DNA from 2 places in the Pseudomonas sp. PB103 genome. Region 2 is predicted to be linked to the other one. Evidence: riboswitches for the same ligand, from Rfam matches in the RefSeq annotation. Region 2 holds a riboswitch; the other holds the start of a gene.
The links. A riboswitch is a leader RNA that binds a small molecule or an ion and turns the genes downstream of it on or off. The one in region 2 is predicted to bind manganese.
Positions count from the first base shown of each region.

Region 1: it holds a riboswitch for manganese, as region 2 does, so the genes downstream of both, EJA70_RS29810 (TMEM165/GDT1 family protein) here and mntP (manganese efflux pump MntP) in region 2, are expected to answer to the same signal.

Region 1 is NZ_RWIL01000173.1:1,508-16,678, forward strand. It holds gene EJA70_RS29800 (2-hydroxyacid dehydrogenase) at 1-455, shown strand, start outside; gene EJA70_RS29805 (class I SAM-dependent methyltransferase) at 488-1,486, shown strand; yybP-ykoY riboswitch at 1,538-1,660, shown strand; gene EJA70_RS29810 (TMEM165/GDT1 family protein) at 1,750-2,334, shown strand; gene EJA70_RS29815 (M48 family metallopeptidase) at 2,535-3,353, opposite strand; partial or broken gene EJA70_RS31495 (HAMP domain-containing protein) at 4,705-4,902, shown strand; gene EJA70_RS31500 (methyl-accepting chemotaxis protein) at 5,014-5,757, shown strand; gene EJA70_RS29825 (SOS response-associated peptidase) at 5,825-6,448, opposite strand; gene EJA70_RS29830 (putative signal transducing protein) at 6,485-6,745, opposite strand; gene EJA70_RS29835 (CPXCG motif-containing cysteine-rich protein) at 6,755-6,937, opposite strand; gene EJA70_RS29840 (1-acyl-sn-glycerol-3-phosphate acyltransferase) at 7,080-8,243, shown strand; gene EJA70_RS29845 (hypothetical protein) at 8,333-8,611, opposite strand; gene EJA70_RS29850 (hypothetical protein) at 8,805-9,011, shown strand; gene EJA70_RS29855 (YajG family lipoprotein) at 9,257-9,841, opposite strand; gene EJA70_RS29860 (hypothetical protein) at 10,047-10,280, shown strand; gene EJA70_RS29865 (hypothetical protein) at 10,350-10,586, opposite strand; gene mqo (malate dehydrogenase (quinone)) at 10,988-12,496, shown strand; gene EJA70_RS29875 (PA4642 family protein) at 12,720-13,007, opposite strand; gene EJA70_RS29880 (hypothetical protein) at 13,071-13,550, opposite strand; gene EJA70_RS29885 (hypoxanthine-guanine phosphoribosyltransferase) at 13,675-14,232, opposite strand; gene upp (uracil phosphoribosyltransferase) at 14,407-15,045, shown strand; gene EJA70_RS29895 (uracil-xanthine permease family protein) at 15,048-15,171, shown strand, end outside.
Region 2 is NZ_RWIL01000019.1:62,190-77,360, forward strand. It holds gene EJA70_RS03700 (LysR family transcriptional regulator) at 1-93, opposite strand, end outside; gene EJA70_RS03705 (DUF2798 domain-containing protein) at 217-492, shown strand; gene EJA70_RS03710 (cupin) at 497-1,015, opposite strand; gene EJA70_RS03715 (thiamine pyrophosphate-requiring protein) at 1,316-3,103, shown strand; gene EJA70_RS03720 (DUF72 domain-containing protein) at 3,250-3,999, shown strand; gene EJA70_RS03725 (SDR family oxidoreductase) at 3,959-4,795, opposite strand; gene mntP (manganese efflux pump MntP) at 4,902-5,465, opposite strand; yybP-ykoY riboswitch at 5,475-5,644, opposite strand; gene EJA70_RS03735 (ATP-binding protein) at 5,828-7,201, opposite strand; gene EJA70_RS03740 (response regulator) at 7,198-7,860, opposite strand; gene EJA70_RS03745 (PepSY domain-containing protein) at 8,030-8,296, shown strand; gene EJA70_RS03750 (cytochrome b/b6 domain-containing protein) at 8,296-8,841, shown strand; gene EJA70_RS03755 (exo-alpha-sialidase) at 8,893-10,188, shown strand; gene EJA70_RS03760 (hypothetical protein) at 10,188-10,799, shown strand; gene EJA70_RS03765 (LTA synthase family protein) at 10,822-12,849, shown strand; gene EJA70_RS03770 (DUF1801 domain-containing protein) at 12,919-13,332, shown strand; gene EJA70_RS03775 (hypothetical protein) at 13,452-13,670, opposite strand; gene EJA70_RS03780 (MFS transporter) at 13,844-15,171, opposite strand, start outside.

The DNA of each region.
Region 1 (15,171 bases), on a different contig from region 2:
CCGAAGCCTTCGGCATGCGCGTACTGCTCGGGCAAATTCCCGGACGCCCTGCCCGCCCGGATCGCTTGCCGCTGGATGAATTGCTGCCGCAAGTTGACGCCCTCACCCTGCACTGCCCGCTCAACGAACACACTCGCCACTTCATCGGTGCGCGCGAGCTGGCGTCGATGAAACCCGGCGCCTTCGTGGTCAACACCGCGCGTGGCGGCCTGATCGACGAGCAGGCGCTGGCCGATGCCCTGCGCAACGGTCACCTCGGCGGCGCGGCCACCGATGTGCTGAGTGTCGAGCCACCGACTCAAGGCAATCCGCTACTGGCCGCCGACATCCCGCGCCTCATCGTCACGCCGCACAACGCTTGGGGCAGTGTCGAAGCGCGGCAGCGCATCGTCGGCCAATTGACCGAAAACGCTCAGGCGTTCTTCAGCGCTAAGGCGCTGCGGGTCGTCAGTTGATAAACTGCGGCACTTTTTTTTGAGGAGCAGTTATGGATCCGCGCAGTGAAGTACTGCTTCGTCAGCCCGAGTTGTTTCAAGGATCGTTGTTGCTCGCCGGTTTGCCCGCCGATGATTTGCTCGGGCGCTTGCCCAATGCGTTCGGCTGGTGCTGGCATGCCGGCGATCAAGCGGCGCTGGACGCCCGTTTCGAAGGTCGCAGCCATTTCGGCGTGAATGTCCCGGAGCGTGAGTTCGACAGCGCCGTGGTGTTCTTGCCCAAGTCCAAGGACCTGACCGACTACATCCTCAATGCCGTGGCTTCGCGTCTGGCTGGGCGTGAAGTGTTTCTGGTCGGGGAAAAGCGCAGCGGCATCGAAGGTGCCTCCAAGCAGCTCAACCCGTTCGGCAAGCCACGCAAGCTCGACAGCGCGCGGCACTGCCAACTCTGGCAAGTGACCGTGGCCAACGCCCCTGAAGCGAAATCCCTGGAAAGCCTGGCGCAGACTTATGAATTGCCACTGGCTGAAGGCCCGTTGAAAGTCATCAGCCTGCCGGGCGTGTTCAGCCACGGCCGACTGGATCGCGGCAGCGCTTTGTTGCTGGAGCATCTGGACAAGTTGCCGAGCGGCCATCTGCTCGATTTCGGTTGCGGTGCCGGTGTGTTGGGCGCTGCGGTCAAACGTCGCTATCCGCACAATCAGGTGACGTTGCTCGACGTCGATGCGTTTGCTGCTGCCAGCAGTCGCTTGACCTTGGCCGCCAACGGTCTGGAAGCCGAGGTGCTGACCGGTGACGGTATCGATGCGGCGCCGATGGGGTTGAACGCGATTCTGAGCAACCCGCCGTTCCATGTCGGCGTGCACACCGATTATTTCGCTACCGAGAACTTGCTGCGAAAAGCGGCCAAACATCTGAAAAACGGCGGCGAACTGCGCTTGGTCGCCAACAGCTTTCTCAAGTATCAACCGCTGATCGAGGAGCATCTGGGCGTGTGTGCGATCAAGGCCGAAGGCAATGGTTTCCGCATCTACCGGGCCAAGCGCGAGTAGAACTTCTTTCAAAAAAGAGGCTTGCTCAATCGGATTTGCCTAGGCAGAATCCGCTCCGTCCTAGGGGAGTAGTCTCCCACGAGCGCCAAGCTCGTCCGGCATACGTCAACATACTTGATCCTCAGATCATGGCGTATGCGACCCAAGCGTCCGCAGCAGACGGATCGCAGGGTTTGACAAGACCTATGACACGCACACCTTACCCGGGGCGGGAAGGCTGTACGTGTCATAGCCGTGTCGACCCGCCCCTTAGGAAAATCCTGATGCTGGACTCGTTACTCGTTCCCACCGCAATCGTTGCCTTGGCCGAAATCGGCGACAAGACGCAACTGCTCGCGCTGATTCTCGCCGCTCGCTTCCGCAAACCCTGGCCGATCATTGCCGGTATTGTCGCCGCGACCCTGGCCAACCACGCAGCAGCCGGTGCGGTCGGCGCCTGGTTCGGCAGTTTCTTTTCTGACTCGGTCCTGCACTGGATTCTCGCCGCAAGCTTCACGGCCACCGCGCTGTGGACACTGGTCCCGGACAAAATGGACGACGATGAAACCAGCACCGCACGCAAGTTCGGGCCGTTCCTGACCACGCTGATCGCGTTTTTCCTGGCTGAAATGGGTGACAAGACTCAGGTCGCGACGGTGATGCTCGCCGCGCAATACCCGGAACTGTGGCTGGTGATTATCGGGACGACGGCGGGCATGTTGATTGCCAACGTGCCGGTGGTGTTGGCGGGTAATTTTGCTGCCGACAAATTGCCGCTGACCTTGATCCGTCGCCTGGCGGCTTCGGCGTTCATGATTCTGGCAATCGTGGCGGTGTACAAGGCGATGCAGAGCAGCGGCTGGGTTTAACCCCCGTCTACTGAACCACCCAAAACCTGTGGTGAGGGGATTTATCCCCGATGGGGCGCGAAGCGCCCCCAAACCTGCTGCCTCAGAGTGTCAGACATAACGCATTTGCAGGTTTTGGGGCTGCTTCGCAGCCCATCGGGGATAAATCCCCTCGCCACAACAGCCCTCCCAACCTGAAGAATCGTTGTGTCCTTCGACTCTTAGGACTTCGGGGCTTGTTCGTACAGCGGCATTACCTTCGGAATCGCCGCCTGCAACGAAGCGATCCGGCTGGCCGACGCCGGGTGAGTGCTCATGAACTCCGGCGGCGAACCTTCCGAGGCCTTGCTCATCTTGTTCCACAAGGTGATCGCGGCGTTCGGGTTGTAGCCGGCACGAGCAGCCAGTTCCAGACCAATCAGGTCGGCTTCGTTTTCGTTGGCTCGGCTGTTCGGCAGGGTCATGCCGTAGTTGGCCACGGTGTCGGCCAGCGCCAGACTGTCCTGACCCAGACCAAGCAATGCGCCTGCGCCCTGCTTGGCCATTTCAATCCCGTACGCCTTGGACATCGCTTCACGACCGTGCTCGCGCAGGGCGTGGGCGATTTCATGGCCCATGACCGCGGCGATTTCATCGTCGGTGAGTTTCAGGCTGTCGATCAGCCCGGTGTAGAAAATGATCTTGCCGCCAGGCCCGCAGTTGGCGTTGAGTTCGTCACTCTTGATCAGATTGACTTCCCACTGCCATTGCGCCGCATCCGGGCGGAAGTTCGGCGCCTGTGCGATCAAACGGTTGGCGATCGCCTGAACCCGCTTGGCCTCAGGGCTGGTCTTGTCCAGCACACCTTTGCTGGACGCCTCGCCGACGGTCTTCTGATACGACTGGGCATACATCTGGTCGACCTCTTGCGAGGACAGCATGCTGAACATGTACTGCTTGCGCTCCACCCCCACGGCGCCGCCGCTGGTGGTGTTGACCGACTGACAACCGGCCAGCAACAGCGCTGCGCTCAGTGCACTTACAACCAATGTCTTGTTCATTCAAAAGCTCCCTGAAAACCTGTCGCGTATCCTAGGCGGGTAATTGTATCGGCGCCAGATACAACGGACGTGTTGTAGCGCCTTTCAGACATTTCCCACCGCAGCTGTCGTAAAAAATTCACACCACCGACCAGCCCACAACAACTGCGGCACGCAGTGATCCATTTGCGACATGCCCTGCCAATTCCACCCTGCCACGCTCATGGCGCCCTGCCCGCTGCCGATACATCACCGCAGACGTCCTCTTGCGTGCGGAGCTCCCATGAAGTTCAAGTCGATCCAGTTTTCCGTCGCCGCCCTGGCTGGCGCCATTGTGCTCAGCGTGGTGGCGGCGCTGGTGCTGTATGCGCTGTTTGCCGGCGCCCGCACCCAGGAGATGGTGCAGCAGCGCACCCAGGCGCAGTTCGAGCAAGTCATCGAACAACGCCTGAGCGCACTGGCGCAAACCCAGGTCAGCCAGATCCAGCGCGAGCTCGAAGCGCCACTGCTGATTGCCGGCGGCCTGGTACGGGTCAACGCCCTGCTCGGCACGCCGGGCGCCGATGGCCAGCCGCGCCTGAGCGTCAGCCGCGAGCAACTGATCAGCCTGATCAAAGAGAACGTCGAAAAGAACCCGAAGATTCTCGGCACCTACATCGGCTGGGAGAAAAACGCCCTCGATCACAATGACGCGGCTTACGTCGGCACCCGCGTGGTCGGCATCGATGCGGCCAACGGGCGCTTTCTGCCGTGGTGGTTCCGCAATGACGACGGCACGCTGGGCCTGGACAAACTGGCCGACGTCGATGACCAGAAAGTCCTCTCCACCGGCGTGCGCGCCAGCGAGTACTACCTGTGCTCGAAAGAGAGCAAAAAGTCCTGCGTGATCGATCCGGCACCGTACAAGGTCGGCGACAAGATCGTCATGCTCGCCTCCTTCATTGAACCGATCATGCTCAACGGCACCTTCCAGGGCATCGTCGGCGCCGACCTGTCGGTGAACTTCATTCAGGAAATGCTCCTCGGCGCGAACCAGAAGCTCTACAGCGGCGCCGGTGAAATGGCCTTGGTCGGCGGCAATGGCCGGATCGTTGCCTACACCAAGGACCCGAGCAAATTCGGCGAGAAAATCAGCGACATCCTCGACGCCGAGCAAACGGCCAACATGGCCAATCTCAAACGCGGCGAGGTGACTTACTCGGTCAACAAGGACAAGGGCCGCATCGAGTTGTACCTGCCGTTCGGCATCGGCCAGACCGACGCGCGCTGGACACTGATGCTGCAATTGCCGCTCAACGCGGTGATGGCCGATCTGCAGAAACTGCAGGGCGACCTTGATGCGCAACGCAAGTCCGACACCTTCGGCATGGCCATGGTCGGTCTGCTGATCGCCGGCCTTGGCTTGCTGGTGATCTGGCTGGTCGGCCACGGCATTGCCCGGCCGTTGAAGCAGATGGTCGCGATGCTCAACGACATCGCTCAGGGTGAAGGTGACCTGACCCGCCGCTTGAGCAGTGATCGCAGCGATGAACTCGGTTCGATCGCCAAGGGCTTCAACACCTTCCTGGCCAAATTGCAGGCGATGATCACGCAGGTGGTGACGTCAGTGCAAAGCGTCAGCGATTCCTCGGAGCACACCGCCGACATCGCCATTCGCACCAACATCGGCATCCAGAAACAAATGGCCGAGATCGATCAGGTCGCCACCGCCGTGCAGGAAATGACCGCCACCGCGCAGGACGTTGCGCGCAATGCGACGCAGGCTGCACAAGCCGCCAGCCATGCCGATCAAGCGGCCAGTCAGGGCATGCAGATCGTCCGCGACACGTCCAATTCGATCGGCGTGCTGGCGCTGGAAATCGGCAAAGCCGTGGGCGTGGTACAGACGCTGGCGAAGGACAGCGAGAACATCAACGCGATCCTCACAGCGATTCGCGGGATCGCCGAGCAGACCAATTTGCTCGCGCTGAATGCGGCGATTGAAGCGGCACGTGCCGGCGAGCAAGGTCGCGGTTTCGCGGTGGTGGCGGATGAGGTGCGCAATCTGGCGCAGAAAACGCAGAAGGCCACCGAAGAAATCCAGAGCATGATCCAGCAACTGCAACAGGGCACCCGCGACGTGGTGCGGGTCATGGAAGACAGTCAGAACCGCACCGACGAAAGCGTGCAGCACGCGGCGAAAGCGGCTGAGGCGCTGGAGACGATTACCCAGGCGGTGTCGGTGATCAACGACATGAACACGCAGATTGCCAGTGCGGCGGAAGAGCAGAGCGCGGTGGCGGATGACATCAATCGCAACGTGATCAACATTGGACAGGTGGCCAATGAAGTGGCGGGCGGTGCGGATGAGTCGAGCTCGGCGAGTGCCGATTTGACCAAGTTGGCGGAACAGCAGCGGCGGTTGATCAATCAGTTCAAGGTTTAAGGGCAAGATCAAAAGATCGCAGCCTTCGGCAGCTCCTACAGAGGCTGCGATCTTTTCGCTTTTCAAATTAACCCGGGGTCAGGCACTCCGGGCCATTGAGTTTGGGATCATTGATCAGGTTCGCCAACACCCGCTCACGCAATGCGACCGGTTCACTGGCCAGCAACCCTTGCAACACATGCAACGGCGTCTGCGGATCGAGCCACGCCGCCTGCCCCGCCTCATCGAGAATCAACGGCCGGCGTTGACTCGACGCCGGCTGAGTAATCACCGCCGTGCTCAACCAGACCTGTTCCTGCACCGGATACGCCTCCCAGATCGCCGCAAAAAACAGCGACGAACCCTCGCCCGGCGTCAGCCAGAACGGCCGCTTGCGCTGGGTCCCGCGCCATTCGTAAAACCCGTTCGCCGGCAGCAGGCAGCGACGCTGGCGCAGCGCCTCACGAAACATCGGTTGCTCGGCGACGGTTTCCGCGCGGGCATGCGCCGGGGTTTTCGACAGATCGGTCAGCCACGGCGGCGTCAGGCCCCAACGGGCGCGGGCCAGGGCGCGCTCGCCGTCTTCACCGGCACGCAGCATCAACACCGAATCATTGGGGGAAATGTTCCACTGCGCCTGCTGATCGGCGGGAAAACCTGGCAGGGCCGCGAAATCGCGGTTCCAGCGAAACAGGGCATAACGTCCACACATGGGGCAACACGGCTCTGAAGTAAAACGAAGCTCAGCCTAACAGACCAGCGTTCCGGGGAAGCTCTCCGGTTCATCGCCGGGCAGCGGCAGCGCGGCATTGTACGCGGTGATCAACTCGCGGGCGTATTCGGCCTGGTCGTTATCGACGGACAGTGCCAACAACCCGAAGATCGGCAATTCGCCCGTACCACCGAGCAAATCGCGGCCAACCAGATGCGCCTCGATGCCTTCGCTGGCAAGCATGCCCTTGAGCATTTCGCCTTCCATCAGGTTTTCCGGCTCGTAGATTCGCTGCATGGGCGCGCCTCACTCGTTTTCGCTGAAGACTTCCAGAAACCAGTCCTCTTCGTGTACCTGCAAGACAAACGTGATTGGCCGGCAACACACCTGACAATCTTCGATATAGGTCTGATCGCCACCGGACAGGTCCACTGACGTCTCGACCGTTTCCCCACAATAAGGACATTCGTATTCAGCAGGTTCCAGCATCGCGGTCTCCCAAGTGACTTGTGCGTATAATCGCCGGTCTATTTGCAGGGCTATTTTTGTCTGGCTACCTTTTCAGACCGTGCCCCGTTGGTTTTCGATCAAAACCTTTACTTACCCTAGCCGTTTCCAACAAGAGAGCATGATGGGCGAATTCGATGCCATCCGACCTTACGACGACAGCGAAGTACCTGTGGTACTGGCAAGACTGCTCGGCGACAAGGCGTTTCTAGATATCCTCACCCACTTCCGCTTCCCGCGTTTTGCCGGTGCATTCGGCTGGATGCTCAAACCACTTATAGCCCATCGGCTGCGTCGTGAGTTCGCCGACGTGACCTCGGTGGCGACGTTGCAGGACAAGGTCGAGTCCTACGTCGACCACACCATCGAGCGCGCCACCGACGGCGTGACCTACACCGGTGTCGAGCAATTCAAGTCGGGCAGCGCCTATCTGTTCATCGCCAACCACCGCGATATCGTCATGGACCCGGCCTTCGTCAACTACGCCGTGTACCACGCCGGCCTGCCGACGCCGCGCATTGCGATTGGCGACAACCTGCTGCAGAAGCCGTTTGTCAGCGACCTGATGCGTTTGAACAAAAGCTTTATCGTCCACCGCTCGATCACCGGCCGTCGCGAGAAAATGGCCGCGTATCAGCTGTTGTCGGCGTACATCAACCACTCGATTCGCAACGATTGCGCCTCGATCTGGATCGCGCAGGCTGAAGGTCGGGCGAAGGACGGCGATGACCGCACCGAGTCGGCGATCCTCAAGATGTTCCACATGAGCCGCAAGGACGAGCCGTTCGGCGAAGTCATTCGCTCGCTGAACGTCACTCCGGTGTCGATCAGCTACGAATACGACCCGTGCGACCAGGCCAAGGCCCGCGAGCTGTACATCCGCGCCACCACCGGCACCTACGCGAAAGCGCCGGGCGAAGATGACGTGAGCATCGCCAAGGGCATCACCGGCTACAAGGGCCGCGTACACGTGAACTTCGCCGCGCCGATCAGCGAGCTGTTTGAAGACACCAAGCAATTGGCAGTCGAGATGGACAAGCAGATTCTTGGCGGCTACCGGTTATTCCCGGTGCATTACCTGGCGTATGCGCAGTGGGCCGATGCTGATGCGCAATTGAATGTGCCGAAGGCTGCCGAAGTGTTCCCGGCGGATGAACTGGCCAAGGCCCAGGAAGAATGGCAGAGCCGGCTGGATGCTTGCCCTGCGGAGCACCGTCCGTATCTGGTGCTGCAATATGCGACGCCGGTGCGCAATCAGTACCGCGTAAAAGCCGGGCTGCCGTTGTAAAAGCAACAGCAAGATCAAAAGATCGCAGCCTGCGGCAGCTCCTACAGGGGATTCATGTAGGAGCTGCCGCAGGCTGCGATCTTTTGCTTTTAGAAGCGGGTGCTGATCCAGGAAACGATCAGGGCCAGAGTGAGGCAGGCGAAACCAAAACGATAGAAAAACCGGTTCATGCGCAACGTCGCCCAGTCCAGCATCGGCTCGGCATTGGGTTGCGCCTGGCGCTGAGCGGCAATACTGGCCATCGCGCGCTGTTCACGGCGACGGGTGGCGTGCAATAGCCAACTGCCGGGAAACGCCAACAGCAGCGCCAGCAGGTTGATCAATTTGGCGGGATGGGCGGTAAACAGCGTCATCAAGTGCAGCGACATCACAGACCTCTATCTAAACCGGTATGACAGGCGCCAGATCGACGACCGCGGCGCGGATTCTACCGAAACCCGAGTGCCCTGCCCCAGCGTTTGCGACAAATTACATGACAATCGACCGATGGCTGTCCTGTGTCACGGCTTCGTCATGTGGATGCACCACCATGCGCGCCTCGAAACGCACATGGAACGCGACATGCTTCACGCTGAAAACCAGGATCGTCTCTACCTCATCACCCCTTACGACGAACAACAAAGCCTCGTTGGCAGCCTTGCCTTCAATGTTCAGGATCGCCATTGGCTGGTGTATTGCGCCCTCGGCGGGCATCAGCATGCGGATTTACCCGAGACCGACCTGCTGACCGGCGTCAGCGTCCTCGACTTCTACTCGCAGGCGGCCTGAAAAATCAAAAGCCCCTCACCCTAACCCTCTCCCGGAGGGAGAGGGGACTGACCGGGTTGCTTGGTCGAGGTACATCGACCTGAAACTCCAAGGTGAATGTAGATCTCATGAACAACACAGATCGGCTACCTTTCCCCCTCGCCCCCCCTGGGGGAGAGGGCTGGGGTGAGGGGGCAGGATTTCATGCCCCATGAAAAAGCCCGGGGCCATTGCTGGCACCGGGCTTTTTTGCATCTGCCGACAGCTTACTCGGCGAGCACCTGACCCACGGTCGGATCCTTGAACAGACGCGTCAGCGCATCACTCAACACATCGCTCACCAGCTTGGTGTTGGTTTCCTGGTTCGGCGCCATGCCGAAACGTTGGTCCAGCGACGCACCGTAACGACCGCTGTAACGGCGGTTTGCGTTCTGCACGTCGGAGCGGAAGGTCGCGCCGATGGTCGCTTCAGTCACGTACATGCCTTCTTTCGGCGACTGATATTTCAGCTCGGCCAGGGTCACGGTCAGCTGCGGCGCATTCGGCGCGTTGTTGGTCGGGGTGAAGCCCAACAGACGCACGGCGGCTTCAGCCTGAGCCTGCAACTTCGGCAGGATCTGCTCGCGCTGCACGGTGATGGCGCTGGTTTCCGGGTACAGGCCGCCACGGGTACCGAGGGTTGGCGACGGACGACCGTCAACCACACGCACGACAACGGGCTGGCCACGGCCGACCGCAGGCAACTGCGTGGTCAGCTTCGGCTCCGGATTCAGTTGTTGCGGGCTGTGGGCGCAGCCGGCCAGGGTCAAACCGGCCACAGTGATCAAACCGAACAACAGGCGTTGCAACATGCTCTTCTCTCCAGAATCAGGCACAAACAGGCCGGCAGTATAGCGGTGGGCCACTGCGGGTCACCAGCACCCGACAGCGAATACTGCAATGTCTGACAAACCCTGCCGAACGCGGTTCCTGTCACAGATTGTTCACCTGTCATACACGTTGACGTCACGGCCCTTTGCCAACCTCCAAAGCAGTCCTCCAACAAGGTACTCGACCATGCGTTATCTGATCTCGTTGTTCGCCCCTCGTCCGCTGCACCGCAGCTTCGCGCTGCTCGACCGCAACGGCCATTGCCAGGCATTCAAGCAGTGCAGCCTGCAACCGATGGGCGACGGTTGGGTGGAAATCGAGGAAATTCGCCTCAACTGGTTGCACCAGCCACTGCCCGCCAGCGCCCGCGTCATGGTGTCGCAGCCCCGCGCACGGGTGCAAGCGATGTTGAGCATCTGACCGGATGCCTAATAAAAGTCATTAAACACGAGCAACTGCCCGCATTTCTTCGATACAATCTCCCCCCGATTATAAGGACGTCTCCTGATCGGGCCCCGCAACAGCGTCAATGCGCATCGCATCGACATCAAAATCGCCCACAGAGAGCCGCCCACACAGATCGAGTGAAGTTGGCGCGCTTGCCTGTTCTTCCGGCAAAAACCCCGCTTTTCGCGAATCTGCAGAGCTGTCATGACGCTCGGCCGCCGCGTTGTTTTTGCCCTCGGGCATGGTGCCAAGCCCGGACAGCCCTTTTTTGAGGTTCACGTCTTCAAAAGAGCGTGAAAAAAACGGGTTTTCACAACTTCACAAGAGTGTGGCGAGCAAATGAAAAGTTTTGCGTCTGAACATGCACCATTAGCGTCTGAAACAGCCCAACGACACAGGACCGGGTATACCTCGAATATCGGAGCCTGAAGCCTGTCCGCTACGGATTTGGTTGCACAAAAACGGATGTCTCGACCATAAGTCGAATTGCCAGCCACGTGCTGAAATGAGTTCATGGAGCTCTTGAAGCCTGGCCGCACGCATCCGTCGAAGTTGCGAAAAATTGCGAAGATTCGGACATGGCGACCTGACCACGGATAGCTGGGGCACAACTGATCTGTCCCGGAAAGCCTGGCAGCCATGCCGACAATTTGGTGCTGCAGATTTTGGAGACGCGTTAAATGGCGCATAACGAAGCAGTCGACGTAGTACTGGTTGGGGCCGGCATCATGAGTGCCACCCTTGCCGTACTGCTCAAAGAGCTCGACCCCGCGATCAAGCTGGAAGTCGTCGAGCTGATGGATTCCGGTGCTGCGGAGAGTTCCAACCCGTGGAACAACGCCGGTACCGGTCACGCCGGCCTGTGCGAGCTGAACTACACGCCGCAAGCCGCTGATGGCACCGTCGACATCAAGAAAGCCGTGCACATCAACACCCAGTTCGAGGTGTCGAAGCAGTTCTGGTCGTACCTGACCAAGCAAGGCACCTTCGGCTCGTGCAAATCCTTCATCAGCCCGGTACCGCACCTGAGTTTCGTCCAGGGCGACAAAGGTGTGTCGTTCCTCAAGGAACGCTTTGACGTGTTGAGCAAGCACCACGCTTTCTCCGACATGGAATACACCGAAGACAAGGCCAAAATGGCCGAGTGGATGCCGCTGATGATGCCGGGCCGCTCGCCGGACGAAGTCCTCGCTGCGACCCGCGTGATGAACGGCACCGACGTCAACTTCGGCGCGCTGACCAATCAGTTGCTCAAGCACCTGACCAGCGCCCCGGACACGCAAGTCAAATACTGCAAGCGCGTGACCGGCCTCAAGCGTAACGGCAGCGGCTGGACCGTCAGCATCAAGGACGTCAACAGCGGCAGTACCCGCGAAGTCGACGCCAAATTCGTCTTCCTCGGCGCGGGCGGCGCGGCGCTGCCGTTGCTGCAGGCGTCGGGCATCGAAGAAAGCAAAGGCTTCGGCGGCTTCCCGATCAGCGGCCAGTGGCTGCGTTGCGACAACCCGGAAGTGGTCAAACACCACCAGGCCAAGGTTTACAGCCAGGCCGCCGTGGGTTCGCCACCGATGTCGGTGCCGCATCTGGACACCCGCGTGGTCGACGGCAAGAAATCCCTGCTGTTCGGGCCATACGCCGGTTTCACCACCAAGTTCCTCAAGCACGGTTCCTTCATGGACCTGCCGCTGTCGGTTCGCGCCGGCAACATCGGGCCGATGCTGGCCGTGGCGAAAAACAACATGGACCTGACCAAGTACCTGGTCAGCGAAGTGATGCAATCGATGGAGCAGCGTCTGGATTCCCTGCGTCGTTTCTACCCTGAAGCGAAAGCCGAAGACTGGCGCCTGGAAGTGGCCGGCCAACGGGTGCAGATCATCAAGAAAGACCCGAAAAAGGGCGGCATCCTACAGTTCGGTACCGAACTGGTGTCGGCCAAGGACGGTTCCCTCGCCGCCCTGCTCGGTGCTTCGCCGGGTGCCTCGGTGACCGTTTCGATCATGCTGGAACTGATCGAGAAGTGCTTCCCGGCCAAGGCCAATGGTGAGTGGGCTGGCAAACTGGCCGAGATCTTCCCGGCTCGTGAAAAGGTGCTGGAGACCGATGCTGCGCTGTATCGCAAGATCAACACGCAGAACAACATCGCGCTGGAACTGGTTGAAGAAAGCAGCGAGACACCAAGCTACGCTTGATCACGCCGCATAAAAAACGCCCCGGACTCAGAGAGTGCGGGGCGTTTTTTTACGCGTGAACATTGGCAAGACTTCTGTGGCGAGGGGATTTATCCCCGCTGGGCTGCGAAGCGGCCCCAAAACCTGCTGCTAAGGTATGTCAGGCAAACCGCACTCACTAATTTTGCGACTGCTGCGCAGCCGAACGGGGATAAATCCCCTCCCCACAGTTATTGGGGATAACTCACGTGCGGGATTTTTCGATCAGTTCGATGTATTCCGGCGCGTTGCGCTGATCGGCGATCAGGTCAACAAAGGTCTTGCCCTGCTCGTCCTTGCCATCGACGTCGTAGCCAGCTGCAACGAAGAAACCCAGGAAGCGCTCGAAGTCATCGATGCGCAAGCCACGGTAAGCCTTGATCAGTTTGTGCAGCGACGGCGAAGTGGCGTCGACCGGTTCAAAATCGAGGAACAGCTTGATCTGCTCATCGCCGATCTCGTCACCAATCACTTGTTTCTTATCTTTACGCATTGCCGACTCCAGCTCGCAGACATTACACGGGGCGGGCAGTTTACCCCTGCCCTGCCGTCGGGCTCAACGCGAACGCGTGCTGCCGGTGTGCAAATCGGCCCAGATATGGCCGTTGGCGTAACTGAGGAACTGCACATACACGGTGTCATTGCGCAGCAAATCGATGATCACGCGATATTGGGCCTGTGGATAAAACAGCGTCAGGGTTTTGCTCTTGTCGTCGTAGATCGGCTTTTTCAGGCTTTTGCTTTCGCCATCAAAATTGACCAGCACCTGAGCGATGGTCGCGCCTTTGTTCAGGGACTTGCCCTTGAGGCGGATCAGCAGCGGCGAGGTGACCGGGATCGGTTGCTGATTGGACTGGCGTTGCGCGCCCACCACAACGGAATAGTCGGTGATCTGCATGAGTTGCTGCTGCTCGGGCTCGGCATCGCGTACGGTCAGATCGTCCGGCGGCAGGAATTGGCTGTGCATCGGCGCGGCGGAAAGAGGCAGGCTGAAGATCAGGAAAAGCGCGGCGAGGCTGCGGATCAAGAGGCGCATGACAGGCTCCGGAAGGCGGGGCCGAGCACTCTAGCATGGGTTTAAAAGCAAAAGATCGCAGCGTTCCGCAGCTCCTACATTGAACCTGTAGGAGCAGCCGAAGGCTGCGATCTTTTGATCTTGCTTACATGCCTTTAACGGCAAAGATCCCGTTGGCGTTGCGCCAGTAGCCTTTGTAATCCATGCCGTAACCGAAGATGTAACGGTCGATGCACGGCAGGCCGACGAAATCGGCTTTCAGGTCAGGACGCGCCTTGCGGTCGTGATCCTTGTCGATCAGCACAGCGGTGTGGACTTTGCGCGCGCCGGCGTGTTTGCAGAAGTCGATGATCGCGCCCAGGGTGTGACCTTCGTCGAGGATGTCGTCGATGATCAGCACGTCGCGGTCGATGAACGAGACTTCCGGCTTGGCTTTCCAGAACAGGTCGCCGCCGCTGGTTTCGTTGCGATAACGGGTCGCGTGCAGGTAGGACGCTTCCAGCGGGAATTGCAGATGCGTCAGCAGTTTGCCGGAGAAGATCAGGCCGCCGTTCATCACGCAGAACACCACAGGGTTGCTGTCAGCCAGTTGTTCGTTGATATGTGCACCGACACGGGCGATGGCCGCCTCGACTTCAGCTTCGGTGTACAGGCAGTCAGCCTCTCGCATGATTTGACGGATATGCTCGAGATCAGCGGACATGGCGCTCTCCAGGGGGGAATGTGGGGGGGTATGGCTGCGAAAAGCGGGCAAAGGTACGCATCTCGGGAGGCCGAATCAAGCCTTTATGGACTAACGTACAGAATGTCCTATAGGACATCACCCTCGGATAGATTAATCTAGGCCGGTTTTTTTGCCCGCCGCCGGAGTTTTTCCATGCCCATCCTCGAGATCCGCCATCCGCTGATCCGTCATAAACTCGGCCTGATGCGCCGCGCCGATATCAGCACCAAGAACTTCCGTGAGCTTGCTCAGGAAGTCGGCGCCCTGTTGACCTATGAAGCTACAAAAGATTTGCCGCTGGAGTCCTACGATATTGCAGGCTGGTGCGGCACCGTGTCGGTCGAGAAAATCGCCGGCAAGAAGATCACCGTTGTGCCGATCCTGCGCGCCGGCATCGGCATGCTTGAAGGCGTGCTGAGCCTGATCCCGGGTGCCAAGGTTTCCGCTGTGGGTGTCGCCCGCAACGAAGAAACCCTGCAAGCGCACACCTATCTGGAAAAACTGGTTCCGGAAATCGACGAACGGTTGGCGATGATCATCGACCCGATGCTCGCCACCGGCAGCTCGATGGTTGCGACCATCGACCTGTTGAAAAAAGCCGGCTGTAAAGACATCCGCGCGATGGTGCTGGTTGCCGCGCCGGAAGGCATTGCCGCAGTAGAAAAAGCTCACCCGGACGTGACCATCTACACCGCGTCCATCGATGAGCGCTTGAACGAGCACGGTTACATCATCCCTGGACTTGGCGACGCCGGTGACAAGATCTTCGGCACCAAGCAGAAGGACGCGTAACCATGCAGCAAGAGTTCAACGATCCGCTCTGGCGCACGGTGCTGTCCGGCGCCCAGATGCTGTTCGTGGCTTTCGGCGCCCTGGTGCTGATGCCGCTGATCACGGGCCTGGACCCGAACGTGGCAC
Region 2 (15,171 bases):
GGCGGCGCTGACGCCCAGCGTCTTGGCCGCACCGACAATCGAGCCGGATTCGACCACTTTTATAAAACTGGCAATCGCCGCTAACAGATTCATCCGTGGCCTGCGAGAAGGACTGATTCGTAAGTTGTGCTTTATAAAGCACCTGCGTTTGGCCGTCTAGTTGGCCCTATTGGGCTTTGTTAAGGTGCCGGCTCCCTGTCAATGGATGGAAAAGCCATGAATCAAAGAACAAATCCCGCCGCCACTTATGTCAGCCGTCGCAAACTGTCGCCGCGCGCCACACCGTATGTATTTGCCCTGTACATGGCGACGATCATGGCATTTTTGATGTCGCTGGTGATCACGGCGGCCAATTCAGGGATTGATAACGAATACCTGCGCAATGTGCTGAACGCTTACAAACTGGCCATGCCGATTGCCTTTCTGTGCATTCTCGTCGTGCGGCCCATCGTGATCAAACTGGTCGCATGGACCGTACATCCGCATCGCTGAAAGCCTATTTGAGCCAATACTGTTTCACTGCACCGTATGCGCCTTGCACCGGATCCCGCTCGGGAAACGGCAGCTTATCGATACTCTCCAATTGCTCCTTGCTCGGCGCTTCGCGGCAAATATCGCCGTGCTGCCCCGGCGGGTAGGCGCCAACCACCAGAAAGTCCGCGCTGGAGCCGAGATTGCAGTGGCCGGTGCCGGCGGGCAGCAGCAACACATCGCCGGCGCTGACGTCCAGCACATGCCCTTGCGGGCCACCGAGCATTAGCCGCGCATGGCCCACGGCGACCCCCAGTACTTCGTGGCCTTCGGTGTGATAGTGATGGAAATCGTAAATTCCGTAGCGCCATTGGCTGGGCCAGCCGTTGGCGTCGAAGGTGTGCTCGAACAGAGCCGCCGGCTCGTCCCCTTCGATGGCAATCGCCTTGGGATAAATCAATACCGGCAAACGCTGGTTATTGGGCACCCAGTCGTTGCACTCAAGCCGCAAGGCTTGCACCAACACCGCACGTGCTTCTGTCATTCGTCACCCCTCCAATCTGCATTGATCGGTGGACAGCGAAGGAGGGCGTGCGCCTCAGAAAAACTCGTCGAGCAACTGATAAAAGGCGATCCGGCGCTTGTTTGCTTCTCGGTAACGGGTGTTGCCGGCAAGTGTGGCGAGGGAGCTTGCTCCCGCTGGGGCGCAAAGCGGCCGCATCTTATGCCAGCACCGCGCAAATCAATCGAAACTTCGCCGTCAGCGCGGCTGTCCAGACCTTACACCTCCCGGTCAATGTTCTGCCGGGAACGCTCCATGCATTGGTGAAGGATGAGGATCGAAATGACGATGACAGTGGGAGATTTTCTGGTTGAGCGGCTCAGTGAATGGGGCGTTACGCGGATTTTTGGCTATCCGGGCGATGGCATCAACGGCGTGTTCGGCGCGCTCAGTCGGGCCAAGGGCAAGATCGAATTCGTCCAGGCGCGCCATGAGGAAATGGCCGCATTCATGGCCTCGGCCCATGCCAAGTTCACGGGGGAGTTGGGCGTCTGCATCGCCACCTCAGGCCCTGGTGCGTCGCACTTGATCACCGGGCTCTACGACGCGCGAATGGATCACATGCCGGTGCTGGCCATTGTCGGTCAGCAGGCGCGCACTGCGTTGGGCAGTCATTACCAACAAGAGCTTGATCTGGTCTCGATGTTCAAGGACGTCGCTGGCGCCTTTGTGCAGCAGGCTTCAGTGCCGTCGCAAGTGCGCCATCTCCTCGACCGCGCAGTCCGTACGGCCGTTGGCGAGCGCCGCGTGACGGCGATCATTCTGCCCAACGATTTGCAGGATCTGCCTTACGAAGCGCCGGCCCGCGCCCATGGCACGGCGCACTCCGGGGTCGGTTACACGAAACCGAAAGTGTTGCCCTACGAAGCGGATCTGCAACGTGCCGCCGACGTTTTGAACGCCGGTGAAAAGGTCGCCATTCTGGTTGGTGCCGGCGCCTTGCAGGCGACCGATCAAGTGATTGCGGTGGCGGAAAAGCTCGGTGCCGGGGTCGCCAAAGCACTGCTGGGGAAAGCTGCGTTACCCGACGATCTACCGTGGGTCACTGGCAGCATCGGCCTGCTCGGCACCGAGCCCAGCTACAAATTGATGAACGAATGCGACACCTTGCTGATGATCGGTTCGGGGTTCCCGTACGCCGAATTTCTACCCAAGGAAGGCCACGCCCGTGGTGTGCAGATCGATTTGCAGCCCGACATGCTCAGCTTGCGCTATCCGATGGAGGTCAATCTGGTCGGGGATTCGGCGGAAACCCTGGCGGCGTTGTTGCCGCTGCTGGAGCAGAAGACCTCAGGCAAATGGCGCAAGAAGGTCGAAGGCTGGCGCGGCACCTGGGAGAAAACCCTGGAAAAACGCGCAATGGCCAAAGCCGACCCGATCAATCCGCAAAGGGTGGTGTATGAGCTGTCGCCACGCCTGCCGGAGCAGGCGATCATCACCAGCGACTCGGGTTCCTGTGCCAACTGGTACGCCCGCGACCTGAAGATCCGCCGAGGCATGCAGTGCTCACTGTCCGGTGGACTGGCCTCGATGGGCGCGGCGGTGCCTTATGCGATTGCTGCAAAATTCGCTTATCCCGAGCGCTCGGTCATCGCCTTGGTGGGCGACGGCGCGATGCAGATGAACAACATGGCCGAGCTGATCACCGTGGCCAAATATTGGCGGCAGTGGGCGAGCCCGAAATGGATCTGTGCGGTGTTCAACAACGAAGACCTCAATCAGGTCACGTGGGAGCAACGTGTGATGGAGGGCGATCCGAAATTCGAGGCTTCGCAGAGCATTCCGGACGTGCCTTACCACCTGTTTGCGATTTCCATCGGCCTGAAAGGTATTTTCGTCGATCGCGAAGAAGACGTTGCCGGCGCCTGGGAGCAGGCTCTGGCGTCGGATGTGCCGGTGGTGATCGAGTTCAAAACCGACCCGAACGTGCCGCCGCTGCCGCCGCACATCAAGCTTGAGCAAGCGAAGAAACTCGCCACGACGCTGCTCAAGGGCGATCCGGACGAAGCGGGCATTATCGTGCAAGCCGCCAAGCAGGTGCTGAGCTCAGTCCTGCCAGGCAAAAAATAACCCGATTCCGCACTAAACGGAGACCCCTCCAGGAGTTGCCGCAGGCTGCGATCTTTTGACTTGTTTTTTAAAACCGGAAGCAAAAGATCCGCCGATCGCGGCCCTGGCCTTGGGCAACGCTTGCAGGTGGCTTTTGGAGGTGGGTTTTGATTTTTATTGGCTGTGCCGGATGGAGTCTCGGGCGAGAATATTGGCCAGTGTTTCCGCTTGAAGGCACGCACTTGCAACGCTACGCAGCACGCTTAGACGGCGTGGAAATCAACAGTTCGTTCTATCGTCCGCACCGTCGACAGACTTACGAGCGTTGGGCCGATTCGGTTCCAGAGACGTTTCGGTTTTCGGTAAAGGTGCCCAGGCACATCACCCATGAACGGCGGTTGGTAGATTGTGAAGCCGCGCTGGAGGCGTTTTTCGCGCAATGCGGCGGATTGGGTCAGCGCTTGGGGTGCCTGCTGGTGCAACTGCCACCTTCACTGGCGTTCGACGCGTCAATTGCCCAAGGCTTTTTCAAGGCGTTGCGTCAACGTTTCAACGGCGCCGTTGTGCTGGAGCCCCGGCATGAATCGTGGGTGAATGCCGGGCCATTACTCGTCACTTTCCAAATCGCCCAGGCAGTCGTCAATCCGTCACGCATCAGCAATGATGCAACTGCGGGTGGCTGGGCTGGTTTGCGCTATTGGCGACTGCACGGCTCACCGCGCATTTACCACAGCGCCTACGATTTGCCCTTTCTGCAAACACTGGCGCAAGCCTTGCAAACCGCGGTGGCGGCGGGCGCCACCATCTGGTGCATTTTCGACAACACTGCCAGCGGCGCAGCGCTCGGAAACGCCTTGACGCTGGTTCACGAGAGCATCATTGCGGCGCCAGATCACCGTACCAATAGGCCGCGGTAACGCCGCCATCCATCAAAAAGTCGCTGCCGGTAATGAACGTACCATCAGGTCCCATGAGCAGCGCGCCAACGGCACCGACTTCATCAGGCGTACCGCCGCGCCCGGCCGGGCTCAGTTCGATCATGCGGCGGTAACCCGCACCGCGGGGGCCATTCAATTCGTCGCGCGCCAGTGGCGTGAAGATAATCCCCGGACTGATCGTGTTGACCCGCGCACCGCGTTTGCCCCAGCGCACCGCTTCGGCCATCACGCGCAATGAATTGCCGCGTTTGGAGATTTGATAGGCGTGCAGGGGATCAATGATCTGATCGGCCTGAAGCATCGGCAGAGCCAACAGATCGTCCGCAGGAGTCGTCGCCAGCGCCTTGTTTTGCTCGGCACTCAAGGCCGGCAAACGGTGCCCGGATTGCGAGGCGATGACGATCGCGCTGCCGCCCGGGGCAATCACGTTGCCAAACGCTTCGAGGACTACGGCGGTGCCATACAGATCAACGCGAAGAATAGTTGCCACAGGCGCTTGCGAAGGTGAAACACCAGCGGCGTGAATGACCCCGGTGACTGGGCCCAGTGCAGTGGCGGTGCGCACCAGCGCCTCGATCGATTCGCGCGAAGCCACGTCGACCACAGCGGTCGTGACGGCGAACCCGGCGTCGAGCAGGACGCGGGCAGCGGCATCGGCATTTTCTTGCTTCAAGTCCGCCACTACGACGTGTTTGCCAACGCTGACTCTGCGAGCGATGGCTTGACCGATCGAGCCGGCACCGATGACGACAATAACCTCGGACGGGGTAGGCATGGCGTCTCTCCTCTAGTGAATGCAGCACCTTATATGGCGGCTATCCGCTCAACAATAGAGTTGGCGCTGCATAAACCCATGAGGAGAGCTCATCAATAGCGTCGGATCAAACTGACAGGTGCTCATACAAAATCGTCGTACCAACAATCATCAGCACCACACCACCAACGATTTCGGCGCGTTTGCCGACCACCGCACCCAGCACCCGACCGAGCATCACGCCAATGGTCACCATGGTCATGGTTGCCAGACCGATCGCGGCCGCTGCCACCCAGATGTTCACGTCGACAAACGCCAGGCCGACGCCGACTGCCAGCGCATCGATGCTGGTGGCGAACGCGGTCACCGCGAGGATCAGGAAGGAATGTTGCCCCGGTTTTTCCTCTGCTTCGTCTTCGTGTTTGAGGCCGTTGTAAATCATGTGCAAGCCGAGAATCAGCAGCAGGGTGAAGGCGATCCAGTGGTCCCATTCGGACACCCAGCGAGTGGCAGCCTGGCCGATCAACCAGCCGATGATCGGGGTGATGGCTTCGATCACACCGAAGATCAGACCCGTGCGCAGGGCTTCGGTCAGGCGCGGTTTGTGCAGGCTGGAACCTTTGCCGATGGCGGCTGCAAACGCATCCGTGGACATGGCCAGCGCGAGGAAGATGAGGGAAACGGGATTCACGGTGGTGTACTTCCAGTCGGGCTATGAGTCAACGACACAACCACACGCCCGACTTTAGGCATGGATGTGTCGTCGGTCTCACCAACCAAAAGGTGTTCGCACCACGGCATGTTGCCGAGAATGTTGATACGAACGCTTCCGAAAGGCTCGGAAACAGGCTACTCCCCAACGAGGGTGCGGATCTTATGCGGGCAAACATGAAAATTTTGTCAAAAGCGCAGAGAAATGTCGGCGTTCTGATGCTGCTTTTGCAGTGGGGAATTGCTTTTGTGGTGCTTTGAACATGCTCCCCTCAATCCCTGAGATCCGGGGCCTTTCCACAAGCCACGTCCTTTCGGCACACAAAGTATGTTCTGTGATGGTCAGCGTTGCGCCTGATTGATCCGCAGTTCAGCGCACAAGCCACCCTGCGGCCGGTTGTACAGCTGCAGGGTGCTGCCGATCTTGCTGACGATCATTTGCACAATCGCCAGGCCCAGTCCGGCGCCATTGGCGTGGCCCTGGCTGTAGAAACGTTCGAACAGTCGCGCGTAATCAGTTTCGTTGATGCCCGGGCCGGCATCCTCGACGCTGATGTACACCGAGCCATCACTTTGCGGTTGCACCTGAACGCGCACTTCGCTGCCGGGCGGGGCGAAGTTCAGTGCGTTGGTCACCAGGTTCTGCAGGGCGATGGCCAGTGCCACCGGGTCGGTTTCGACCGGGCAGTGGTGGTCGCTGTCGAGGATCAGTTCGATGTCTTTTGCCATGGCCAGCGGCGCCAGCTCGGCGAGTTCTTCACGCACCAGTGCGGTCAGTTCCACCGGACTTCGCTGTGGGTTGGCCAGGCGCGGTTCAATTCGCGCCATGGTCAGCAACTGGCTGGCAATGCGTGTGGCGCGATCCACCGCGCTGAGCAGAAACTCCAGGGCTTCGTCGCGCTGTTGCGCGGTACTGGCCAGTTGCGCGTTTTGCGCATGGATGCGCAGAATCGCCAGCGGCGTGCGCAATTCATGGGCCGCGTCGGCGATGAAGCGCCGTTCCCGCGCGAGCAAATTGTCGATCTGCTGCAAAAGTCGATTGAGCGCCGTCTGCATCGGTTCGAGGTCGTGGGGCAGGGGGCTGAGATTGAGTGGCTTCAGCGTTTCGGTGGTGCGTCCACGGATCGATTGCGCCATCGCGCGCAGCGGTTGCAGGCCCCAACCGATGGTCAGCCAGATCAGTGCCGCGAGCGCCGGCACCCCGATCAGACTCGGCCACAACGTATGGCCAACGATGCGTTGGATCAGATCCTGACGAATGTCGTCACGCTCACCGACCCAGATCAGCAATCCCTGTTGCGGATCCTTGAGCAGAAAGGCACACCAGTCGCGACCGTTCTCGAGAATATCGTGAGAGCCCACGGTGGTCGGCGGCGCCGCAAGCTCCGGCGCTTCGGCGGAACGCATCAGCAATTGGCCGTCGCTGCGCCAGACCTGAAACGTCAGACGGGTCTCATAGGGATGCGCTGCCTCGCCATCGCCCACCCGGCTCATCGCTTGGTCGAAGGCCTGATGAAGCCGTTGCCAGTCGTCGTCGCCGGGCGCACGTTGCGCCAGCACGCCTTGCAGCAGGCGTGCGCTTTGCGCCAATTGCGCGTCGTAAACCTCTTCGATTTCATGGTGGCTGTCGCGCAGCACCAGCCAACTGATCAGCACATCACCCAGCAACACCAGCATCAGCACCGGCAGCAGAATCCGTGTCCGTATCGAGTTCATGGCTTGAGCTCCAGCACGTAGCCGACGCCGCGCACGGTGCGGATCAACTCGCCCGAGAGTTTTTTGCGCAAGTTGTGAATCAGCACTTCAAGGGTGTTGCTTTCGACCCGCTCCTGCCAGCCATACAACGCCCGGGACAAGCGTTCGCGGGTCACCACTTTGCCGGGGCGCGCCATCAACTGATGGAGCAACTGATACTCCATCGGCGTCACCACCACATCACTGCCTTGCCAGGTCACTTGCTGGCTGACCGGATCGAGGCTCACCCCCGCATGCTCCAGCACCGGTTGCGCGCGACCCTGACTGCGTCGCAGCAAGGCGCGGATGCGTGCCTTCAGCTCATCGACATCGAAGGGTTTGATCAGGTAATCGTCGGCGCCGGCATCGAGCCCCGCGATGCGCTCGGCAGTGCCGTCGCGAGCGGTGAGGATCAGCACCGGCAAGTCATGTTGCTCGCCGCGCAATTGCTGCAACAGCGCCAGACCGTCGAGGCGTGGCAGGCCAAGATCGAGTAGCAGCAGATCAAAGCTTTCCGTGCGCAACGCATGCAAGGCGCTGACTCCGTCCTGCAACCAGTCGAGGGCATAACCTTCGCTGCTCAGCGCAACGCGGATGCCTTGTCCGAGGGCACGATCATCTTCGACCAGAAGCAGGCGCATGGAAGTTCTCTAGAGGTAATAAGGGGGTTGGTCGGCGGCATGATGCCGTTGCGCAGGCCGCCGTGGCAGCCCGCCCGACGGGAAAGATGTAACCACTCGTTGCCAACTAAGCTTTCGCTAAGGTTGCTTTTGCACAGTGGGGCCTTCCTCATCTAGCGAGAGTGTTTCCATGCGCAAACTGCTGCTGTTGTCCCTCATCGTTGCCAGCCCGCTGGCCGTCGCCGGTCCGCAATGCACTACCGCCGAGCGCTCGCAATGGCAAGACCAGAAAGCCTTTCAGGAACAACTGAAAGCCCAGGGTTACGAGATCAGCAAGTTCAAGGTCACTGACGGCAACTGCTATGAGATCTACGGTTTCGACAAGGACAAGCGCAAGGTCGAGATCTACCACGATCCGGTCAGCGGTAAAGCGGTGAAAACCGAGATCAAGGGCTGATGCCGAGCGCGTCCCTGCGCCTGTGGGACCCCGTGGTGCGACTGTTTCATCTGTCCATCGCGGGGGTTTTCGTTGCCAATTATTTTTTCAATGAGGCCGGCGACGACTGGCATGTCTGGCTCGGTTACTACGCCATGGGCTGGCTGCTGGTGCGCACGGTGTGGGGTTTCACAGGACCGCGCAGCGCGCGTTGGTCGGACTTCTGGCCGACGCCGAGCCGATTGTTGGCACATGCACGCTCACTGCTCGCCGGACGGCCAGAGCACCGCCTCGGCCACTCACCGATTGGCGCGCTGGTGATGATTCTGATGTTGCTGGCGTTGTTGACTGTGGGGCTAAGCGGTTGGGCCATGGAGGAGGTCGATGCCCTGTGGGGAGCCGATTGGCCGTTACAGGTGCACGAAACCGCTGCCGATGGCCTGTTGGTGCTGGTTTGCATCCATATCGCCGCTGCGCTGTTTGAAAGTTTTCAGGTTCGCGACAACTTGCCGTTGTCGATGCTCACGGGACGCCGTCGCCGATTACCGGACGATCCGACGCGCTGACAAGGATGTCTTGCCGTACGTCTTCCATCCTGTTTCTGTCACGAGCCCACTATGCGTGCGTTGTCCTTCCACTTGAAAATGATTCTCGGCAGCCTGACCGTGATCCTGGTTTTTCTGGCTGCGTGGCGCAGTCATCCCACCCACGTACTGTCACCGTTTGCGCTGTCGACACCAGCGGTCGACGCTGCGCTGCAAGCCCCCGGGCCGATGTACAGCAGCCGTTTCGTGTCCTCGGAACTGAACGATTTCGTCCACTCTTCATCGGTCACCTCGCTGCCCGGCGGTGACTTGATGGCGGTCTGGTTTGCCGGCTCGCGTGAGGGCGCCGCCGACGTCCAGATTCGCACCGCGCGCTACGATGCGAAAACTGCCGAGTGGGGCGCCGAGCAAGTGCTCGCGACCCGTGAATCGACGCGTGACGGCACCCGGCGGTACATCCGCAAACTCGGCAACCCGGTGATCGCCCTCGCGCCGGATCAGCGCTTGTGGATGTTCTACGTCTCGGTGTCCGTGGGCGGCTGGGCCACCAGTGCGATCAACGTGATGGTCTCCGATGACCTCGGCCGTAACTGGACGGCGCCTCGGCAACTGATCACCTCGCCATTCTTCAACATCAGCACGCTGGTACGCGCCGCGCCGGTGTTCCATGCCGACGGCTCGATCGGTTTGCCGGTTTACCACGAGTTCATGGGCAAGTTCGCCGAATACTTGTACCTGAGCGCCGACGGCGCGGTGGTCGACAAATTCCGTATCAGCCGGGGCAAGCACTCGTTGCAACCGACCATCGTGCCCCTCGACGGGCGTCGCGCGGTGGCGATGTTGCGTTATGCCGGTGACACTCACCATCGCGTGCTGGCCAGCCGCACCGAAGATGCCGGGCAAACCTGGAGCGAGCCGTACCCGCTGGAACCGGCCAACCCGAACTCATCGCTGGCGGCCGTCGGCACTCACGATAACGGTCTGCTGGTGGCGTTGAATGACCTGCAGGACGGTCGTTTCAAGCTCAGCCTGTACGGCACCGATGCCAACCTCAACGACTGGCGCAGCGTGATCGAACTCGATCAGTCGCCAGATCCGCTCGGCCAGCCGTTCGCGCCTGAGGCCTACAAGGCAATCATCAGTGAAGGCTTTCGCGCCTCCAGCGGTGCCCGGCGGTTACCGCTGGAACAGCGTTTTCTGAGCAACCTGGATTACCGCGTGTGCAAGCCGCAGGGTTGTGATTTCGAGTACGAATACCCGTACTTCAGCCGTGGCACGGACGGCCTCTATCACTTGGTGTATTCGTGGAATAACACCTTTATCAAACATGTCAGCTTCAATGAAGCCTGGCTGGAGGAGCGCCTGTGATGCTGATTCTCTGGCAAGCCCATTTGAGTTTCATCCTGCTCGGTTTCGTTGTACTGAGCGCATTTCACTTCACCCAACGCTGGCGCCCATGGCTGTTGCCAGTGTTGGCGCTGGTCAGTTTCATCCCGATCAGTGACCTGCCGCTGGCGGCGTATGTGCGCAGCTTTACCGATGATCTGGCGATCACCACGCTGGTCTTGCTCGGCTGGGTGAGCCTGCTGCGCTTGGGCGTGGTCCAGCCGTTGGCAACGCTGACGCGGGTTCAGGTGCTGGTGTTGTTTGTCGTCCTGGCGGCCATTCTGTACCCGGCGACGATGGGCCTGACCTATGCCGATCCTTACCGTTGGGGTTTCAATCCGCGGCCGATGATTGTCGGCATCGGTGTGTTGGCTTTGGCACTGTTGTGGCTGGGCAATACGTTGGCCGTCACTCTGTTGGCCCTCGGCACACTGGCCTTCGCGCTACGCCTCAAGGCGTCGGAAAACTACTGGGACTATCTGATCGATCCGCTGCTGGTGGGCTACTGCCTGGTGGCCGGCTGCTCGCTGTTGATCCAGGCCATCGGGCGCCGCCCACGGCGTACCCCGGTTGCCGCGACAGCTTCTATTTGAACGAATGACACAGGGGGCAACGATGGGTTGGTTGCAATCGCGACGTCTGCGCTATGGCGTGGGCGCGGCAGGTTTGGCGTTTTTGTTGTTTGCCACGCTCCGGCTGGTGTTCGTCCTCGGCTTTTCCGGCGTTGATCTCAATGAATTTGCCGACAACCCGCAATGGCTGCAGACCCTCGGCATCGGTTTGCGTTTCGACCTGCGTCTGGCGGTGTTGCTGATGTTGCCGTTGGCGGTGCTCGCATGGCTGCCGCGCTGGAACCTGACGCGGTTGCCGTGGCTACGCGGTGTCGCACGGTTGTATTGGCTGCTGACGTTGGGCGTGGTCGGTTTGATTTACATCATCGACTTTGGTCATTACGCCTACCTTGGGGTGCGGATCAACGCCACGGTGCTGCGATATCTGCAGGACGCGCAGATATCGCAGCAGATGGTCTGGGAAACCTATCCGGTGCTGTCGATTGCCCTCGGCTGGCTGGCAGTACTCGGTTTGTGGTTTTACGCATTTGTGCGCCTGGAGCGCTTGACCCTGACGCGTGAAGCCAAGGTGATCGGGCGCACTTCGCTTGCGCTCGGAAGCGGTTTCGGGATGGTGGCGGTGTTGCTCGCACTGCTCGGTCGAGTGGACAACCTCAACCTGGAAAACCCGGTGCCGCTGCGCTGGAGCGACGCGTTTTTTTCCGGTAACAGCCAGATCGCCGCCCTGGGCCTCAACCCCGTGCTGTTCCTTTATGACACGCTGAAGACCGGGCAAACGCAGTTCGATGAAGCCAAGGTGCGCGAGCATTACCCGGCGGTGGCGCGCTATCTGGGCGTCGATCAGCCAGATGCGCAGACCCTGACCTTCGACCGTCAGCAAGGCGTGCAGCCGTACCGGGTTGCCGGCACGCCGAACGTGATGTTCGTCATGCTCGAATCGCTCGGCACCAGTGCGGTGGGTGCTTACGGCAATCCGTTGAATCCGACTCCGAACCTTGATCGACTGGCCAGCGAGAGCTGGTTCTTCAAACACTTTTACGTCCCGGTGACCGGCACGGCAAAAACCGTCTGGGCGAGCATCACCGGCGTCCCCGACGTCACGCGTCAGGAAACCGCAACCCGCCATCCGCTGATCACCCGTCAGCACACGCTGATCAACGCGTTCAGCGATTATCAGAAGCTCTACATGATCGGCGGCAACGCCGGGTGGGCAAACATCAATGCGCTGATCCAGCAAAGCATCGATGGCGTGCGCCTGTATCAGGAAAGCGATTGGCGTTCGCCACTGGTGGACGTGTGGGGGATTTCCGATCTGGACCTGTTCAAGGAAAGCGACCATATCTTGCGGGACTTGCCCAAGGACCGGCCATTCTTTGCCTACGTGCAAACCTCGGGCAACCACCGGCCGTTCACCATCCCCAACGACAATGATGGTTTCCAGATCAGCAGTCTCACGCTGGAACAGGTGCAGGCTGCCGGATCTCGCAGTGTCGAGCAGTACAACGCCGTGCGCCTGCTGGACTTCAACATTGGCAAGCTGATGGAGATGGCCAAGGCCGGCGGTTATTACGACAACACGATTTTTGTGTTCTTCGGCGATCACAACACGCGCATCAGCCAGATCCCGCACATGCCGCCGGCCTTCGAACTGCTGGGCCTTGAAAGCAACCATGTGCCGATGTTGATTCACGCGCCGGGGTTGCTCAAACCTCGGGTGATTGATGAAGCCGTGGGCCTGGCGGATCTGCTGCCGACTGTCGCCGGGATGGCCGGCATAGCGTTTACCAACGGGGCAATGGGCCGTGACGTCCAGCAGCCGGCGCCGGAAGGTGAGCGTGTGGTGCCGCTGGTGTTGCGCGAAGGAACGTTCCCGCTGATCGGCGGCGTGACCGAGGATTATCTGCTGCAAATGCAACACGACGGCAGCGCGCCGACCTTGCACGATTTGCGCTCGTCAACGCCGCTGGACAACGTCGCCGAACAAAATCCGCAGGAATTTCAACGGCTGGTGGAGCTGACCCGAGGCTTGCATGAAAGTGCACGATTGATGTTGTACCGCAACGTGCGCTGAGGCCGGAAACTGGCGTGAGGAAAGTCTCGAGTCTAGAGTTCTTCCACGCGTATCCGCAGAGGACTTGTCATGAACAAGGACAAGCAGGAAGAGGGCACGGAGTCAGCATCGGCGCTGATCGATCAGCGCATCGAGGCGCTGGCTGACTGGCGCGGCGAAACGCTCGCGAAGATCCGTTTGATCATGCGCAAGGCTGATCCGGACGTGGTGGAAGAGTGGAAATGGCGTGTGCCGACGTGGTCGCACAGCGGGATTATCTGCACGGGTGAGAGTTACAAGTCAGTGGTGAAAATGACCTTTGCCAAGGGCGCGTCGCTGGCGGATCCGGCGGGATTGTTCAATGCAAGCCTTGAGGGCAATACGCGGCGGGCGATTGATGTGCATGAAGACGAGGTCATTGATGAAAATGCCTTGGTGGCATTGATTCGTGAAGCGGTGAAGCTGAATACGTCGAAGCCCTCTCCCAGAGGGAGAGGGGACTGACCGTGGTGTTCTTTCGGGGTACGCCGTCCTGAGATTTCGAGGAAAACCAAGGTTTTTAACTACACCCGCTCAGCTCATGGCTCCAGAGGGAGGGGGGAATCCAACAAACACCACAAATCTCAGTTGCCGTCTGCCACTTTGCGTTCGATCTCGTCGACCTTGCGCTGCAACGTTTCGGCATCCTGCTCTTTGACGCGGGTTGAGGTCGGCGTGATGACTTCGTCGACGGCTTTGGTGTCGTCATCGCGGTCCTCAAGATCACGCTCGACTACATTCACCGGTTTGCCGGAAGTATCGGTTGGCGGGGCATTCGGGTTTTTATCGTCATTGCTGTTCATGTCGTTGACCTCCAGGGTGTAACCATTGGAGGAGCGGGTTCACCGGACGTTCGATATTTCTGCCACCCCATACCCCCCCTGTAGGAGCTGCCGCAGGCTGCGATCTTTTGATCTTGTTTTTAAAGATCCAGATCAAAAGATCGCAGCCTGCGGCAGCTCCTACACGGGACGGGTCAGTCTTTGAGGATGTCGCGATCCTTGGTTTCCGGCAGGAAAAATATGCCGAGTACCGCGGTCATCACGGCGATCACGATCGGGTACCACAAGCCGTAATAGATGTCTCCGGTGGCGGCGACCATGGCGAACGCCACCGTCGGCAGGAACCCGCCAAACCAGCCGTTGCCGATGTGATACGGCAGCGACATCGAGGTGTAGCGGATGCGGGTCGGGAACAGTTCGACCAGCCATGCGGCAATCGGGCCGTACACCATGGTCACGTAGATCACCAGCACCGTCAGCAGGAGCAGCACCATCGGATAGTTGGTTTTCGCCGGATCGGCTTTCTCGGGATAACCGGCGTCCTTGAGCGCGCTGCCGAGGGTCGCGGTGAAGGCGTCGTTGCGGGTTTTGAAGTCCGCTGCCGGCAAAGCGCTGCCCTCGAAACTTTCGACGACTTTGTCACCAATGCGCACCTGGGCAACGGTGCCCGGCTCGGCGATCACGTTCTCATAAGGGATCGCCCGTTTCGCCAGCAGGGTCTTCGCCAGGTCACAGGAACTGGTGAATTTGGCCTTGCCCACCGGGTCGAACTGGAATGAGCACTGATCCGGGTTGGCGATGACTTTGACCGGATTTTTTTCCTGAGCGATGAACACATCGGGGTTGCCATACTGAGTCAGCGCATGAAAGATCGGGAAGTACGTCAGCGCCGCCAGTATGCAGCCGACCATGATGATCGGCTTGCGCCCGATGCGGTCGGAGAGGCTGCCGAAAATCACGAAAAACGGCGTACCGATCAGCAACGATCCGGCGATCAGCAAATTGGCGGTTTGCGGGTCGATCTTCAGCGTCTGCAACAGAAAGAACAGCGCGTAGAACTGCCCGGTGTACCAGACCACCGCTTGCCCGGCAGTGCCGCCGAGCAACGACATGATCACCACTTTAAGGTTGTCCCAGCGAGCAAAGGACTCGGTCAGCGGCGCCTTGGATGTCTTGCCTTCGGCCTTCATCTTCTGGAATGCCGGCGACTCGCTCAATTGCAGGCGGATGTACACCGAGACGATCAGCAGCAGAATCGACAACAGAAACGGAATCCGCCAGCCCCAGGCTTCGAACGCTTCGGTGCCCAGCGCCGTGCGGCAGGCAAGAATCACCAGCAGCGAGAGGAACAGGCCCAGGGTCGCAGTGGTTTGAATCCATGAGGTGAAAAAGCCGCGTCTATTGCGTGGCGCGTGTTCGGCCACGTAGGTTGCCGCGCCGCCGTACTCACCGCCTAACGCCAGGCCTTGCAGCAGGCGCAGGGTGATCAGAATGACTGGCGCGGCGACGCCAATGGTCGCGT